DNA from 2 places in the Lysobacter sp. P5_C4 genome. Region 2 is predicted to be linked to the other one. Evidence: riboswitches for the same ligand, from Rfam matches in the RefSeq annotation. Region 2 holds a riboswitch; the other holds the start of a gene.
What was found. A riboswitch is a leader RNA that binds a small molecule or an ion and turns the genes downstream of it on or off. The one in region 2 is predicted to bind cobalamin.

Region 1: another riboswitch for cobalamin. It lies ahead of ACXJJ8_RS04630 (ribonucleoside-diphosphate reductase subunit alpha); the one in region 2 lies ahead of btuB (TonB-dependent vitamin B12 receptor).

What each region holds. Positions count from the first base shown of each region.
Region 1 covers NZ_JBFULX010000002.1:25,040-32,388, reverse strand. Annotated here, with positions in the region: gene ACXJJ8_RS04650 (putative peptide modification system cyclase) at 1-1,368, shown strand, start outside; gene ACXJJ8_RS04645 (NHLP-related RiPP peptide) at 1,357-1,656, opposite strand; gene ACXJJ8_RS04640 (putative peptide maturation dehydrogenase) at 1,766-2,950, shown strand; gene ACXJJ8_RS04635 (potassium/proton antiporter) at 2,933-4,672, opposite strand; cobalamin riboswitch at 4,762-4,985, shown strand; gene ACXJJ8_RS04630 (ribonucleoside-diphosphate reductase subunit alpha) at 5,169-7,349, shown strand, end outside.
Region 2 covers NZ_JBFULX010000005.1:135,077-142,425, forward strand. Annotated here, with positions in the region: gene ACXJJ8_RS13195 (S8 family serine peptidase) at 1-809, shown strand, start outside; gene btuB (TonB-dependent vitamin B12 receptor) at 862-2,742, opposite strand; cobalamin riboswitch at 2,864-3,094, opposite strand; gene ACXJJ8_RS13205 (TfoX/Sxy family protein) at 3,130-3,507, opposite strand; gene ACXJJ8_RS13210 (GAF domain-containing protein) at 3,504-3,986, opposite strand; gene bioD (dethiobiotin synthase) at 4,101-4,808, shown strand; gene ACXJJ8_RS13220 (efflux RND transporter periplasmic adaptor subunit) at 4,942-6,123, shown strand; gene ACXJJ8_RS13225 (multidrug efflux RND transporter permease subunit) at 6,130-7,349, shown strand, end outside.

The sequences.
Region 1 (7,349 bases), on a different contig from region 2:
GTTGGCGCATTGGGCTATTACCGCCGCGCGCTGGAGTTGGACCCCGATTTCGCGTTGGCGCGCATGGGCGTCGGTGGCGTTCTGATCGCCCAGGGCAAGCCGAAGGAAGGCAGGGCAGAGCTGATCGCCGCATCGCGGATGAAGGATCGCCTGACGCCGCGTGAGTCGCTGGTGCTGCAGACGCAAATCGCGCGTTTCGGCTCGACCGAACCCTTGCTCGCGCGCTGGGAGCAGCTCACCGAGATGTACCCGGACTATTTGGCGGCGCATTTCGGCTACGCGCAGGACAGTTGGATGATGGGCAATCGGTTCGAGCGCGCGTTGCCCGCCGCCCGCACCGCAAGCGCGCGACAGAGTCCGATGGTCGCGTCCGCCTATTACCTGCAGGGCATCCTGTTGCTTGGCGAAGAGGACCTGCGTGGGTCGATTGCCGCGTTCGATCGCGCATACGCGATGGGTCTGCGGGGCTCGGCGATGTATCGCGCGAAGGCCCTCCAGGTGCAGGGCCGCACCGCGGAGGCCGACAAAGTATTCGGCGCGCGCGGCGGCACGTCGCTGATGAACCAGGACCTTGAATCGCTGGAATGGCGCTACGTGTCCCGGATCGACCGCGGCGACTTCGCCGATGCGAAGGACGCGCTCGACCGCGCGTTGCAGCTGTCGGGAAAGGATGATCCTTATTGGGCCGACACCATGTGGCAGCTCTATGCCGCGGGTGGGGACGTGGTCATGCAAGGGCGCGCCTCCGCCGACGCGCTTGCCCGTCGCCTGGATTGGGTGGGCGAAAACAGCGAAAAGCTGGACGCGACCTATCCAATGGCCACCACGAACCAACGCCTGGCGATCGGTTGGCTGGCGGCGCGCTCCGGGGAGGGCGCGGTGTTGTCCAAGGCCATCGCCGCGCTCGGCGAACGCGCGAAGATCGCCGGCTACCCGCTCGCGGAACAGACGTGGGACGTGTTGCTGGCGGAGCAGGACCGATTGGCGGGAAAGCCGGCATCGGCGGTCACGCGCCTGTCGTCCATCGCCCGCAGGCCCGACGCGTTGCAGATGGTCCACGTTGCCTATGCACGCGCGCTCGCCGACGCGGGGCAGTGGCAGGGTGCGGTGGCGGAATGGCAATGGGTGGCCGCGCACCGCGGACGGGCGTTCACCGAACAGAGCACGGGCGGCATGCTGGATCCGCTGACGATCGCGGAAACGCGGTTGGCGCACCTGGAGTCTGCCTCCCTGCTCGCCACGCATGGGCAGAAGGGACCCGCGGAAGCCGAACTGCGTGCCTTCGACCAGGCGTGGCCGGCCGATGGTTTGACCAAACCGCTGCACGCGCGGCGCGATGCCGCGCGTGCAACCTTGTTACTTCAGTAGCGCTGCCGGCGGCCTGAACTGGAACGGCATCGAGAGCGATTCGACGAGCGCATCGCGATCGGCTGCGATCGATTCCTTCGAAGCCAGCGTCACCGGCGCCGCCAGGCACGCGCTGCTTCCTGCGGCCAGGTCGGTGCCCTCGGCCGTGGCCTCGGGCGCCCAACCCAACTGCGCCAGCGCCGTTTGCGGGCTGCTTTCGAACTGCTTGCGGAAATCGTCGTCGCTCGACAGCTTGTCCAACAGCTTGTGGGCTGTCTTGTGGTCCAGCTTCGGTCCCTTGCCTGCCATCCCGCACTCCCCAGTGTGATGAAAACCCCGGAAACCTAACGTCCAATTGGTGTTGGTTGCAAGCGCCGGCCCCCAACCCTAAGGTCCCAGCTTCGATCGGGGAGTCGACATGCGGGCAAGGCGTTGCGGTGTGCTGTGGCTGGAGCCGAGGAACGATGCGAACTTCGAGCTCGACGATCTGCTGCAAGGCGGCACGGGCATCGTGCGGTCGTTGCAGTGGTTCGCCCATGCGCCGCATCTTGCGCAGCCGGTGGAAGTCGATGCGCACCTGGCGCAGGTCGCCGGTGGCATCGGTTCGGCCAGATGGGTCGATGCCACCGAACTCCAGGAAACGCATGGCGCCGACGCCATCGATGCGTTGATCGCGCTCGGCCTGCTCGTTACCGACGATCCGCGCCATGCAGCGCATCGCGAAAACGACGCGCACTTCCGGGATCAGCATTGGCACGGCCTGTCCGCCGTGTCGCATGCCGCCTCGCGATGGTCGCGCATCGACACGGTGAAAGAGATCGCGGATGCAGGCGTGGACACCGCAGCGGACCTGCGCGCCGCCCATGGCCCGCCCCCGCCCGCGTTCCATGATCGCGGACCGCCCGAAGCACGCGTCGCACTCGAACGCGCGGAGCGCACGACGTTCGACGACCTCCTCGACCGGCGCAGCACCTGCCGCAATTTCGACACCACGCGTGCATTGCCGCGCGCGCAATTCGCGAACGTGCTCGAACGCGTGTTCGCCGCGCGAGGACAGGTGCAGGCCGCCGACGACTTCGAAGTCATCAAGCGCACGAGTCCGTCTGGTGGTGCGATGCATCCGACCGAGGCGTACCTGATCGTTCGGAACGTCGAAGGCCTCGCGCCGGGCCTGTATCACTACCGGCCGGGCGATCACGCACTGCAACCGCTGCCGCCGGTCGAGGATCTCGCGCAACTGGCGTTCCATGCGGTCGGTGGCCAGCAATGGTTCGCCGATGCGCACGTGCTGGTCGTGCTGGCGCCGCGGTTCGACCGCAACTTCTGGAAATACCGCAATCACCCGAAGGCCTACCGGGTGACGATCCTCGATATCGGCCACTTGTCGCAGACGCTGTCCCTGAGCGCGATCGAACTCGGGCTGGGCGCGTGCATCACCGCGGCGATCAACGAAGTCGAGATCGAACAGGCCTTCGGCCTCACGCACTACGTCGAAGGGCCGCTGGCCGTGTGCGGATTCGGCGTGCGCGCGGACGCGATGACGACGGCGGAATTCGATCCGAACCGCAAGGCCTGGCCCCGCGAATCACCGCCCGCCGAGTAAGCGTTCCCCGACGCCAGCGAATTTCAGCCCGACCTGCGCCACGCGATCGTCCTTCAGCGCGCGCACGACCATCACCGCCTTGCCCAGCGCAAGCCGGTCGCCCACTTGCGGTTGTTCGTCGAATCGCTCGTCGAACAGTTGCGCCGCAGTCGCGTCGCTGAAACGCGCGGGGATCTGCAGGCCATAGAACGATGCGATTTCGCCGAGCGGCACGTCGCCGGGCAGGGTGAAGCTGCCGAACAGATCCTGCTCCGCCACGCGTGCGTCGCGACCCTCGGCGAACAACCAGTCCAGGCGTGGCGCCTGGCCCGTGGGTGCGAGCACGTAGGCATAGTCGTTCGCGAGCAACGGACCCGCGTCTTCGGGCAACAGCACGCGGCCTTCGCGCACCACCATCGCCAGGCGCACGCGCCCGGGCAACGCCGCGCCCCGCAACACCGCGCTTCCCGCTGCAATGCGGTAGCCGACCATGTCGTACTCGAGCTGGCCCGGGAGATCGAGCTGGATGCGGCGCGTGTTCGGGTCCGCGCGCGGCACGGCGATCTCGAACCAGTGCGCCGCGATCCCGAGCGACCAGCCCTGCACGATCAGCGAAACGAACACGACGACGAAGGCGACGTTGAAGTAGACGGTCGCGTTGGGCAGGCCCGCCAGCAGGGGAATCGAGGCGAGGAAGATGCCGACCGCGCCGCGCAAGCCCGTCCACGCGATGAAGCCGATTTCCTGCCGGCGATACCCGAACGGCGCCAGGCACGCGATCACCGCCGCGGGGCGAGCGACGAACATCAGGAACGCAGCGACACCCAGTGCCGGCCACAACACGTCGAGCAGTTTGTGCGGCGTGGCCAGCAGGCCGAGCAACAGGAACATGACCAACTGCGCGAACCAGGTCGCCGCATCCTGCACGGACAGCACTTCGTTGCGCGCGCGCATCGGGCGATTGGCGACGACGATGCCCGCCAGGTACACCGCGAGGTAGCCGCTTCCGCGGAACAGGTTGGTGATCGAGAACAGCGCGACCGCACCGGCGAGCGCAAGCCATGGATGCAGGCCCGGCGGCAATTCGAAGGTGTTGAGCGTCCACACCATCAACCGACCGCCAAGATAGCCGGCCACCAGGCCCGCGCCAATCGCCCAGGTGAGCTGCAGCGCGAGCATCCAGGGATCGTGCGTCCCGGTGCCCGCGATCCACGTCGTCATCGCGAGCGTGAGGAACACCGCGGTCGGATCGTTGCTGCCCGATTCGAGTTCGAGCGTGGCGTTGACGCGGCGTTCGAGATGCAGGCCACCGGCGCGCAGGAGGAAGAACACCGCGGCCGCGTCGGTCGAAGAAACGACGACGCCGAGCAGCGAGGCCTCGAGCCACGGCAGGTGCAGCAGGTACACCGCTGCGACGGCGGTGAGCGCCGCTGTGATCACCACGCCCGCGGTCGCGAGTACGATCGAAGGCACGACGCTGCCGCGCACCTGCGCCGCGCGCGTGCGCAGGCCGCCGTCGAACAGGATCACCGCGAGCGCGAGCGAGCCGACCAGATAGGTGAAGCGCAGGTCCGAATACTTGATGCCGCCGGGCCCGTCTTCGCCGAGCACCAGGCCGAGCAACAGGAAGACCAACAGCAACGGCGCGCCGAAGCGGCGCGCGAGCAGCGACGAAGCGATGCCCGCCAGGATGAGGAGCGCGCCGAAGAGCAGGCGCAGGTCGATGGCGTGCAGGTGTTCCAAGCGGACTCCTTGTCGGCTGGGGTCGAGTGTAGCGGGCGGCGGTGCAATGCCGAAAACACAAGATCGTCGATTGACATGTGCACGAGGCGCGATATCTTGTGGTCGTCGGTTCCGCGGGCGCAGGTTCGCGGATGAAAAGGGAAGCCGGTCGAACTCCGGCGCTGCCCCGCAGCGGTAGGTGGAAACGAAGTCGCGCACGCACTGGGGCGGTGGCCCCGGGAAGCGGCGACGAGTAGGTGGTGCGATCAGGCTCGCAAGAGCGGATCGCGCCGAGTCCACGAGCCCGAAGACCTGCCGACAACCGCGCGATGCACGCCGCGCGGTGCCGGCCGCGGAATCTCCGGGGGGAGATGGCTGGTGACGCCGCTTCGGCCGCCCGCCTTCGATGCGTGCGCGTCGCGAACGCTGCGACACCGCCTTTCCATCGTGGGGTTCCAACGCCTGCTGTCGATCGCCGAGGGAGCGACGGCACCGGTGCGCCATCACGGAGCCACCCATGTCACACGACACGTTCGCAGAACCCGCCGCAGTCGCGCCCGCATTCGATCTCACGGCGCCACCCACCGCCACCACCATGCGCGTCACCAAGCGCAATGGGGTTTCCGAAGCCGTCGACCTCAACAAGATCGTGCGCGCGGTGACGCGCGCGGCCGAAGGCTTGCATGCGGTCGAACCGATGCGCGTGGCGACGCGCACGATCTCCGGCCTGTACGACGGCGCGACCACGCGCGAACTCGACGAACTTTCGATCCGCACCGCGGCCCTGCTCACGGCCGAAGAACCCGAATACGGACGCCTCGCCGCGCGATTGCTGTCGGCGGTGATCGCGAAGGAAGTCGCGGGCCAGGAGATCCACGCGTTCTCGCAATCCATCGCGCGCGGGCATGAAGTCGGCCTGATCAACGACCGCCTGCTCGATTTCGTGCAGGCCAACGCGCGCAAGCTCAACGACGCGATCGACCCGATGCTCGACCAGGGCTTCGATTATTTCGGCCTGCGCACGCTGTACGACCGTTACCTGTTGCGCCATCCGCGCACGCGCAAGGCGCTCGAAACACCGCAGCAATTCTTCCTGCGCATCGCGTGCGCGCTCGGCGAAGACGTGCCGGGTGCGTTGGCACTGTATCGCGCGATGGCGCACCTGGATTACCTGCCCTCGTCGCCCACCTTGTTCAACAGCGGCACCAACCACGAGCAACTGTCCTCGTGCTTCCTGCTCGACTCGCCGCAGGACTCGCTGGAATCGATCTACCAGCGCTACGGCGACATCGCGCAGCTGTCGAAATTCAGCGGCGGCATCGGTGTCAGCTTCACGCGCGTGCGTTCGCGCGGCTCGTTGATCAAGTCGACCAACGGACATTCCAACGGCATCGTGCCGTGGTTGAAGACGCTCGATGCATCGGTCGCCGCCGTCAACCAGGGCGGAAAGCGCAAGGGCGCGGCGTGCGTGTACCTGGAACCGTGGCACGCCGACGTCGAGGAATTCCTCGAACTGCGCGACAACACCGGCGACGAAGCGCGCCGCACGCACAACCTCAACATCGCCAACTGGGTGCCGGACCTGTTCATGCGCCGTGTCGAAGCGGACGCGGCATGGTCCTTGTTCGATCCGCGCGTGGTGCCCGAGTTCGTCGACCTGTATGGCGAGGCGTTCGAGCGCGCTTACGAACAGGCCGAAGCGCAGGGCAAGGCCGCGCGCACGGTCCGCGCCCGCGAGCTGTACGCGCGGATGATGCGCACGCTGGCACAGACCGGCAACGGGTGGATCACGTTCAAGGACAAATGCAACCGCGCAAGCAACCAGACGCTGCGCGCGCAGAACGTCATCCATCTGTCGAACCTGTGCACGGAGATCCTCGAAGTGACGTCCGCCGAGGAAACCGCGGTGTGCAACCTGGGTTCGATCAACCTGTCGCGCCATGTCGATCCCGGCCATGCCGGTTCGGAGCCGGGCTTCGACTTCGACAAGCTCGCCGAAACCGTGCGTCTCGCCGTGCGCCAACTCGACCGCGTGATCGACCTCAATTTCTACCCGATCGAAACCGCGCGGCGCGGGAACCTGCGCTGGCGGCCGGTCGGCCTGGGCTGCATGGGGTTGCAGGACGTGTTCTTCGCGCTGCGGTTGCCGTTCGACAGCGATGCGGCGCGCGCACTGTCGACGAAGATCGCAGAGACGATCTACTTCCACGCGCTGGACACCTCCTGCGAGTTGGCGGTGGAACGGGGCGCGCATCCGTCGTTCGCCGAAACGCGCGCATCGGTGGGCGAGTTGCAGTTCGATGCATGGAACGTGGCACCGGAAGCCAGCGGCCGCTGGGACGCATTGCGCGAACGCATCCAGGCGCATGGCCTGCGCAACTCGCTGCTGGTCGCGATCGCGCCGACGGCGACCATCGCCTCCATCGCGGGCTGTTACGAGTGCGTCGAGCCGCAGGTGAGCAACCTGTTCAAGCGCGAAACCTTGTCCGGCGACTTCCTCCAGGTGAACCGCTACCTCGCCGAAGAGTTGAAGAAGCTCGGCCTGTGGACGCCGGAGATGCGTGACGCGATCAAACTCGCGGAAGGCTCGATCCAGGGCGTCGCGGCGATTCCGGAAACACTGCGCGCCATCTATCGCACCGCATGGGAACTGCCGATGCGCGCGCTGATCGACATGGCTGCCGCGCGCGGTGCGTAC
Region 2 (7,349 bases):
GCGGTACGACCATCGTCGTCGCGGCCGGCAACAGCAACCGCGACGTATCGAGCTTTGCCCCCGCCAATTGCAACAACGTCATCGTCGTGGGGTCGAGCGGCTACACCGGGAAGCGCGCGTACTACTCCAACCATGGCAACGGCGTCAGCGTCTCGGCGCCCGGCGGGGGACGCTTCCGCCAGGACCACGCCAATGGCGAGGAATGGTTGCCGCACGGGTTCATCTGGTCGACGGTCAACGTCGGCAAGGAAGGGCCGGAAGGCCCGGCCATCGGGGCGAACGTCGGGACGTCGATGGCTGCGCCGCATGTCGCTGCGGTCGTCGCGATGATGCAGGGCGCGGCGCCTTCGCCGCATACCCCGGCGGCGATCGCGACGCTGCTCGCAGACTCGACGCGCATGTTTCCGGTGGCCATCGACAAGCCGATCGGCGCGGGGATCGTCGATGCGGGCCGAGCCGTCGCTGCGGCCGTCCTTGGTGAAGTGCCGCTGCCATCTCCGCTGGCATTGAGCCTGTACGGCCCAACCCGGCACATCTACGCGAGGCAAGCGCTGGCACGTCACTATGTCGTCTCCGTGCCGGAGAATGCGACGCGCCTGACGGTGCGCAGCTTCGGCGGGACCGGCGATGCGGACCTCTACGTACGTCGTGGCGCCCACGCCTTGCCGGGCGAGCACGACGCGAAGTCCGAGCGTCCAGGCAACAACGGGATCGTCGTGATCGATGCGCCTGCCCCCGGCGAGTATTACGTCGCCGTGCATGGCACGAAGGCATTCAGCGGCCTGCAATTGCTCGCGACGGTGGACTGAATCGCGGGGCGCGTCGATCGCGGGATCGACGCGCCCTTCCTGCATGCGCCGACTACTTCGACCCGTACCGCACCGTCAACCCGAACGCGCGTCCCGGCTGCGGGTAATACGCGGCCGTTTCGTAGTCGTGGTCGAACACGTTGCTCGCCCGCGCCTGCAGGGTCCAGGTTTCCGAGAGCGCCCACTGCGCGCGCAGGTCGAGCGTCGAGTATCCGCCGAGTTCCAGCGAGTTGGAGACGTTCTCGAACCGGCGCCCTTCCGCCATCCACGTCGCGCCCACCGAGAAATCACCGAACGCGCGATCGACATCCACGCGCCCGCTCGAACGCGCACGACGCGGCAACACCTTGTCGAAGTTGTCGCCGTTGCTGCGGTTGCGCGGATCGACGAAGCTGGCAGCGCCGCTGATGTTCCAGGCCTCGAGCGATAATCCACCGGTGACCTCGCCGCCGCGGATGCGCGCCTGTTCCAGGTTGTTCGCAACGAAGATGCTGGCGTCGTACACGATCAGGTCGTCCACGCGCGTCTGGTAGGCGTGCACGTCCCAGTGCCACGCGTCGTGGCGCTGGCCGATGCCGACTTCGAACGTGTCCGACGTCTCCGGCAGCAGCTCCGGATTGCCGTAGAACGGGAAATACAGCTCGTTGAACGTCGGCGCCTTGAAGGCCGTGCCTGCGTTCGCGGTGATGCGGAACTGCGCGGGCAGGTCCATCCCCCACGCAAGGTTGCCCGTCGTATGGCCACCGAATTGTTCGTTGTCGTCGCGGCGCACGCTTGCCTGGACATCCTGCTTGCCGAACGCGCCCTGGTACTGCGCGAACGCCGCGCGGTTGTGGCGCAATGCCCCTTCGTCCGGCGAGACCAGCGTGCCGAACGCGTCGTTCGCGAAGGCCTTGTCGCGCTGCCAGTCGTAACCGACCGTCGCAAGCTGCCCGTCGGTGACCTTGAAATCCGCCTGGAACGACGCGCTGTCGCGACGGCTCTCGAAGAAGTCGGCGAATGCGTCGTCGCGTGTTTGCAGGGAGCGGTCGAGGTTGCTGCCGCCCGACAGTGTGAGCGCCGCCGCGCCGATGTCCCACCGTGCCTTGCCGCCGACCAATTGCTGCGTCGTATTCGACACGTCGCCGAGGCCGAACTGCGGATCGGCGTCGATTTCGTTGCGCCCTTCGTTGCGCAGTGCGTGCACGTCGATCGTCACGCCGTCGACGGGCCGCACGCCGGCCCGCACCGACACCGCGTTGCTCTCGTAGCCGTCGGCATCCGGATCGGGGTTGTCCATGAAACACCCTGCGAATTCCGGTGTCGTCGCGCCCGTGCAGGAGTTGTGGCCGTCGGTCGACTGGTGGCTGTAATCGGCGCCGAACCACGCGCGATCGAATCCGAAGTCGACACCCGCGCTCAATTCGCGCAGGTCGTTGCTGCCGGCGCCGAGCTTGAAGCGCGGGCGCACGCCGCCGGCTTTCGGCTGGCGGGTGAAGATCTGGATGACGCCGCCGATCGCATCGGAGCCATACAGGCTCGAACGCGGGCCGCGCACGATCTCGATGCGTTCGATCAATTCCACCGGCAGATCCTGCAACGCGGTGAGGCCGGAGGTGGAGGAGCCCACGCGCACGCCGTCGATCAGGAACAGCGTGTGGTCGGATTCCGACCCGCGCAGGAACAACGTGGTGAGTTTGCCCGCGCCGCCCTGGTTGACGAGATTGATGCCGGCGCGGCCGCGCAGCAGGTCCGGTACCGATTGCGCTTGCGTGCGTTCGATTTCCGCGCGATCGACGACTTCAACGGCGGACAGCGAATCATCGACGGTGACCGCGGTGCGCGTTCCGGTGACGAGCACCTTGTCGAGTTGATCGGCGTCCTGCGCGAACGCGAACGAAGCAGGAAAGCTCAGTGCCACCGCGACGGCGGCGGCGAGGGTCTTGCGCGACATGGATCGTTTCTCCGGCGCGCACGCCCGCGCGCCTTGGGTTCACAAGGAGTCGCGTCGGGGAAGGAGAAACACAGCGGAGGCGCGTGCGACGGCGCTGCCGCCGCGATGCCCTCCGCATCGCAACCAGGACTGCATCGAGGCCGGTCTCCGGGCTGGCGCGCTGGTCGCCGATGAAAGGCGATCCGGGCCGCGGCGCCTTCCCGTGCGCGTGCACAGTGGCGGATGCGTTGGCCTTGCGTGCTTACCGTTGCGGGGGCAGCGCCGGAATGCGGTCGCGAATGCGATCGGTCACCGGCTTCCCGTTTCAACCCTTGGACGTACGTCCGCGGGTCACCTCAAGCGGCGGGGAGTGTAACTGGGGTGCTGCGAGCGCGGAAGGACCCCGCGTCAGTCCGCGTCGTGCCCGGCGGGCTCGTCGAGCAGATCGAACGCCGGCGCGGCGTCTTCGGTGTCGGCCATCTGCGTGGTCGTGACGGGCGCGGCGGCCGGGCGATTGCGGGGCGGCGGAAGCAGGGCCGTGGCGGCCTCGGCGGCGTTCACCAGTTCGCTGCGACGTGCTTCGGGGACTTCCTGCCAGTGGCAGTCGAGCAACGCACCTTCCAGCGCATACAGCAGGTTGAGACTGGGCCGGAAGCCTGCGCGCTTGACGCGCATGAAGGCATCCACCGCGCCCACCGCCTCGAGATCCTCGCGCGAACGCAGCCCCACCTGGCGCAGCCAGGCGGCGGATTTCGGACCGATGTTGCGCAGCTTGGCGGTGCTCAAATCAACGACTCCTCGAACAGGCGGGCGATTGCTTCGAGCCCCTGTTGATCTTCAACGTCGAAGCGCGCGGGAACCGGACTATCGAGGTCGAAAACGCCGACGAGCGTACCGTTGCGCACCAAAGGCACCACCAGTTCCGAACGCGAGGCCGCATCGCAGGCGATGTGGCCGGGGAAGGCGTGCACGTCTTCGATGCGCTGCGTCGTGCGCGTGCTGGCCGCCGCACCGCACACGCCCTTGTCCAGCGGGATGCGCACGCACGCGGGCAAGCCCTGGAAAGGACCGACCACCAGCTCGGTGCCGTCGAAGAAATAGAAACCGGCCCAGTTGAGTTGCGGCAGCCCGTGGTAGACCAGCGCCGAGAGGTTGGCCGCGTTCGCGATGCGGTCGGGCTCGCCGTGGAGCAGGGCGCGCGCCTGCGCCAGGAGCTGGGCGTATTGCTCGGGCTTGCTGCCGGACAGCGTGGAGGCGGTGAACATCCCCGGAGTCTAGCAGCGCGCCGGCGTTACCATGGCGCCGTGGCCGCGACGCTGCGTCGCGACGAGGGGCGCCTGATGCATCCGTCGCAATTGCCGGTCGATCAAGGCTTCCGCATGCGCGGCCAGGCCACGCGCGCGGAGGCGATCACCGGCCTCTTCGTCACCGGCACCGACACCGGCGTCGGCAAGACACTCGCGAGCACCGCGTTGCTGCACGCGATGCGCGATGCGGGCATTCGCGCCGTGGGCATGAAACCGCTGGCGAGCGGCTGCGAACGCATCGACGGCGCATGGCGCAACGAAGACGCACTCGCGCTGCAACATGCGGGCGCGTTCCCCGTGGCTTACGAAGACGTCAATCCCTTCGCGCTCGAACATCCACTCGCGCCCGAACTCGCCGCGCGCGATGCAGGCATCGCGGTGTCGCTCCAACCCATCCTCGATGCGCACGACCGCTTGCGCGCGCAGGCCGATTGCGTCGTCGTCGAGGGCGTCGGCGGTTGGATGGCACCGCTTGCGACCGACCTGATGCAGGCCGATCTCGTGCATGCGCTCGGGATTCCCGTCGTGCTCGTCGTCGGGTTGCGGCTGGGTTGCCTGAACCATGCGTATCTCACCGCGCGCGCGATCGCCGCCGATGGATGCCGCCTGGCGGGATGGATCGGAACCGCGATCGATCCGGACATGGCGCGCGCCGACGACAACCTCGCCCTGCTCGCAGCGCGCCTGCGTGCGCCGTGCTGGGGCGTGCTGCCGCATGTCACCGTGCCCGTGCCTTCGCGCATGTCGCGGCACCTGCACTGGCCACCGATGGGGCGCTGACGGGTTCGCCACGCGGTGCATTCGCAACCAATTCGATTGTTCCGCTGGGACGGGTGACGAACGACAGGGGTTCCGTGCCCCGGCGCGCAAGGTAAACTCTCGCGTACAGAAAACGGAATGAGAGGCACCGCGCATGGCCCGCAAGCTTGGAAGCAACGGCACGAACGCTCGCATCGCGGGTGTGCTCGCAGTCGCCATCGCGGTGGCGGCGTGCGGCAAGGACGACCCGAATGCAGCGGGCGGCGGCAACATACCCCCTCCCGAAGTCGGCGTCATCACCGTGCGCCCGGCCTCCGTGCCGCTGGTGAAAGATCTCGTCGGCCGCCTCGCCGCGTATCGCAGCGCCGACGTGCGTGCCCGCGTTCCCGGCGTGCTGCAGCGTCGCGTGTACGAGGAAGGCAGCGACGTGAAGGAAGGCCAGCTGCTGTTCGTCATCGATCCGGCGCCGCTGCAGGCCGCATTGGGCCAGGCCGTCGCATCGCAGGCGTCGGCGGAAGCCAATTACGCGAATGCGCGCGCCGCCGCGACGCGTGCGCGCAACCTCGCGCCGCAGAAGTTCATCTCGCAGTCCGATCTCGACAATGCGCTCGCGGCCGAACGTTCGGCCGCCGCCGCGCAGCAATCGGCGAAGGCATCGGTCGCCGCCGCGCGCATCAACCTGGGCTATGCCTCGGTGCGTTCGCCGATCAACGGCCGCGCCGGCAAGCAGCAGGTGACCGAAGGCGCGCTCGTCGGCCAGGCCGACGCGACGTTGCTCACCACCGTCGACCAGCTCGACCAGATGTACGTCGATTTTTCGATGAGCGTCGACGAGCTCACGCAGGTGCGCCAGGCCAACACGACCGGTACGCGCCGGGTGCAGGTGCTGTTGCCCGATGGTTCGACGTACAAGCACGACGGCGCACTGGACTTCAGCGCCGATACGGTCGATCCCTCGACCGGTGCGGTCGCATTGCGTGCGCGCGTCCCGAATCCGGAACACCTGCTGTTGCCGGGCACGTTCGTCACCGTGCGCGCCACGCTCGGCATGCAGAACAACGCGTATCGCGTGCCCGCGATCGCCGTGCAGCGCGACGTGCAGGGCTCCTACGTGATGGTGGTCGGCAAGGACGGCAAGGTCGCGCGCAAGAACGTCGCGACGCAACGCCAGGAAGGCGCGGATTGGGTCGTCGGTTCCGGCGTTGCGCCGGGGGATCAGGTGGTGGTTTCGGGCCTGCAACGCGTGCAGCCCGGCGCGCCCGCGAAGGCCGTGCCGTGGACGCCGGACAAGCAGGCCGCCGACACCGCCGCCCCCGCCGCGCAACCGCAGGGCTGACCGACCATGTCCCGTTATTTCATCAACCATCCGGTCTTCGCCTGGGTGATCGCGATCATGATCGTGATCTCCGGCGTGCTCGCCATCCGCGGGCTCGGCGTCGAGTCGTATCCGAACATCGCACCGCCGCAGGTGGGCGTGAACGCGTTCTATCCGGGCGCGAGCGCGGAAACCGTCGAACGCGCGGTGACGCAGATCATCGAGCAACAACTCACCGGCATCGACAACCTCGATTACTTCAGCGCCTCGTCCGGGTCCGACGGCAGCGCTTCGCTCAACCTGACCTTCAAGCCCGGCACCAACCCCGACACCGCGCAGATGCAGGTGCAGAACAAGGTGTCGCAGGCCACGCCGCGCTTGCCTGAAGACGTCGTGCAGCAGGGCGTCACCGTATCGAAGTCCAACAGCGGCTTCCTGCTCGTCGTCGCGCTGAAGTCCAACGATCCGGCGATCAACCGCGACGAGCTGTCCGATCTGATCGCCTCCAACGTGCTCGACCAGGTCGCGCGCGTGCCGGGCGTGGGCAGCACGCAGTTGTTCGGCGGCCAGTACGCGATGAACATCTGGCTCAACCCGGACAAGCTGCATGCCTATGGCCTGTCGGCGACCGACGTGCTCGCCGCGGTACGCGGGCAGAACGTGCAGTTCTCCGCCGGCCAGGTCGGCGGCGAGCCGTCGCCGGACACGCAGATGTTCACGGCGCCCGTCTCTGCCGAAGGGCGTTTCTCGCATCCTGAAGAGTTCGAACAGATCCTGCTGCGCACGACGCCCGATGGCGCGGCCGTTCGCCTGAAGGACGTTGCGCGCATCGAGATTTCCGGTGAAGCGCACGGCTTCGACCTGAAGTGGAACGACCAGCCGACGGCTGCGTTCGCGGTGTTGCTGGGCCCGGGCGAGAACGCGCTCGCGGTGGCCGCCGCCGTCAAGGCGCGCATGGCGCAGTTGCAGCCGAGCTTCCCGAAGGGCGTGGAGTGGTTCTCGCCCTACGACACGTCGGATTTCGTGCGCATCTCGGTCGACGAGGTGATCAAGACGCTCGCCGAAGCGATGGTGCTGGTGTTCCTGGTGATGCTGCTGTTCCTGCAGAACCTGCGCGCCACGCTCATCCCGACGCTGGTCATTCCCGTCGCGTTGCTCGGTACGTTCCTGGGCATGTACGTGCTGGGCTTCACGATCAACCAGCTGAGTCTGTTCGGCATGGTGCTGGCGATCGGCATCGTGGTCGA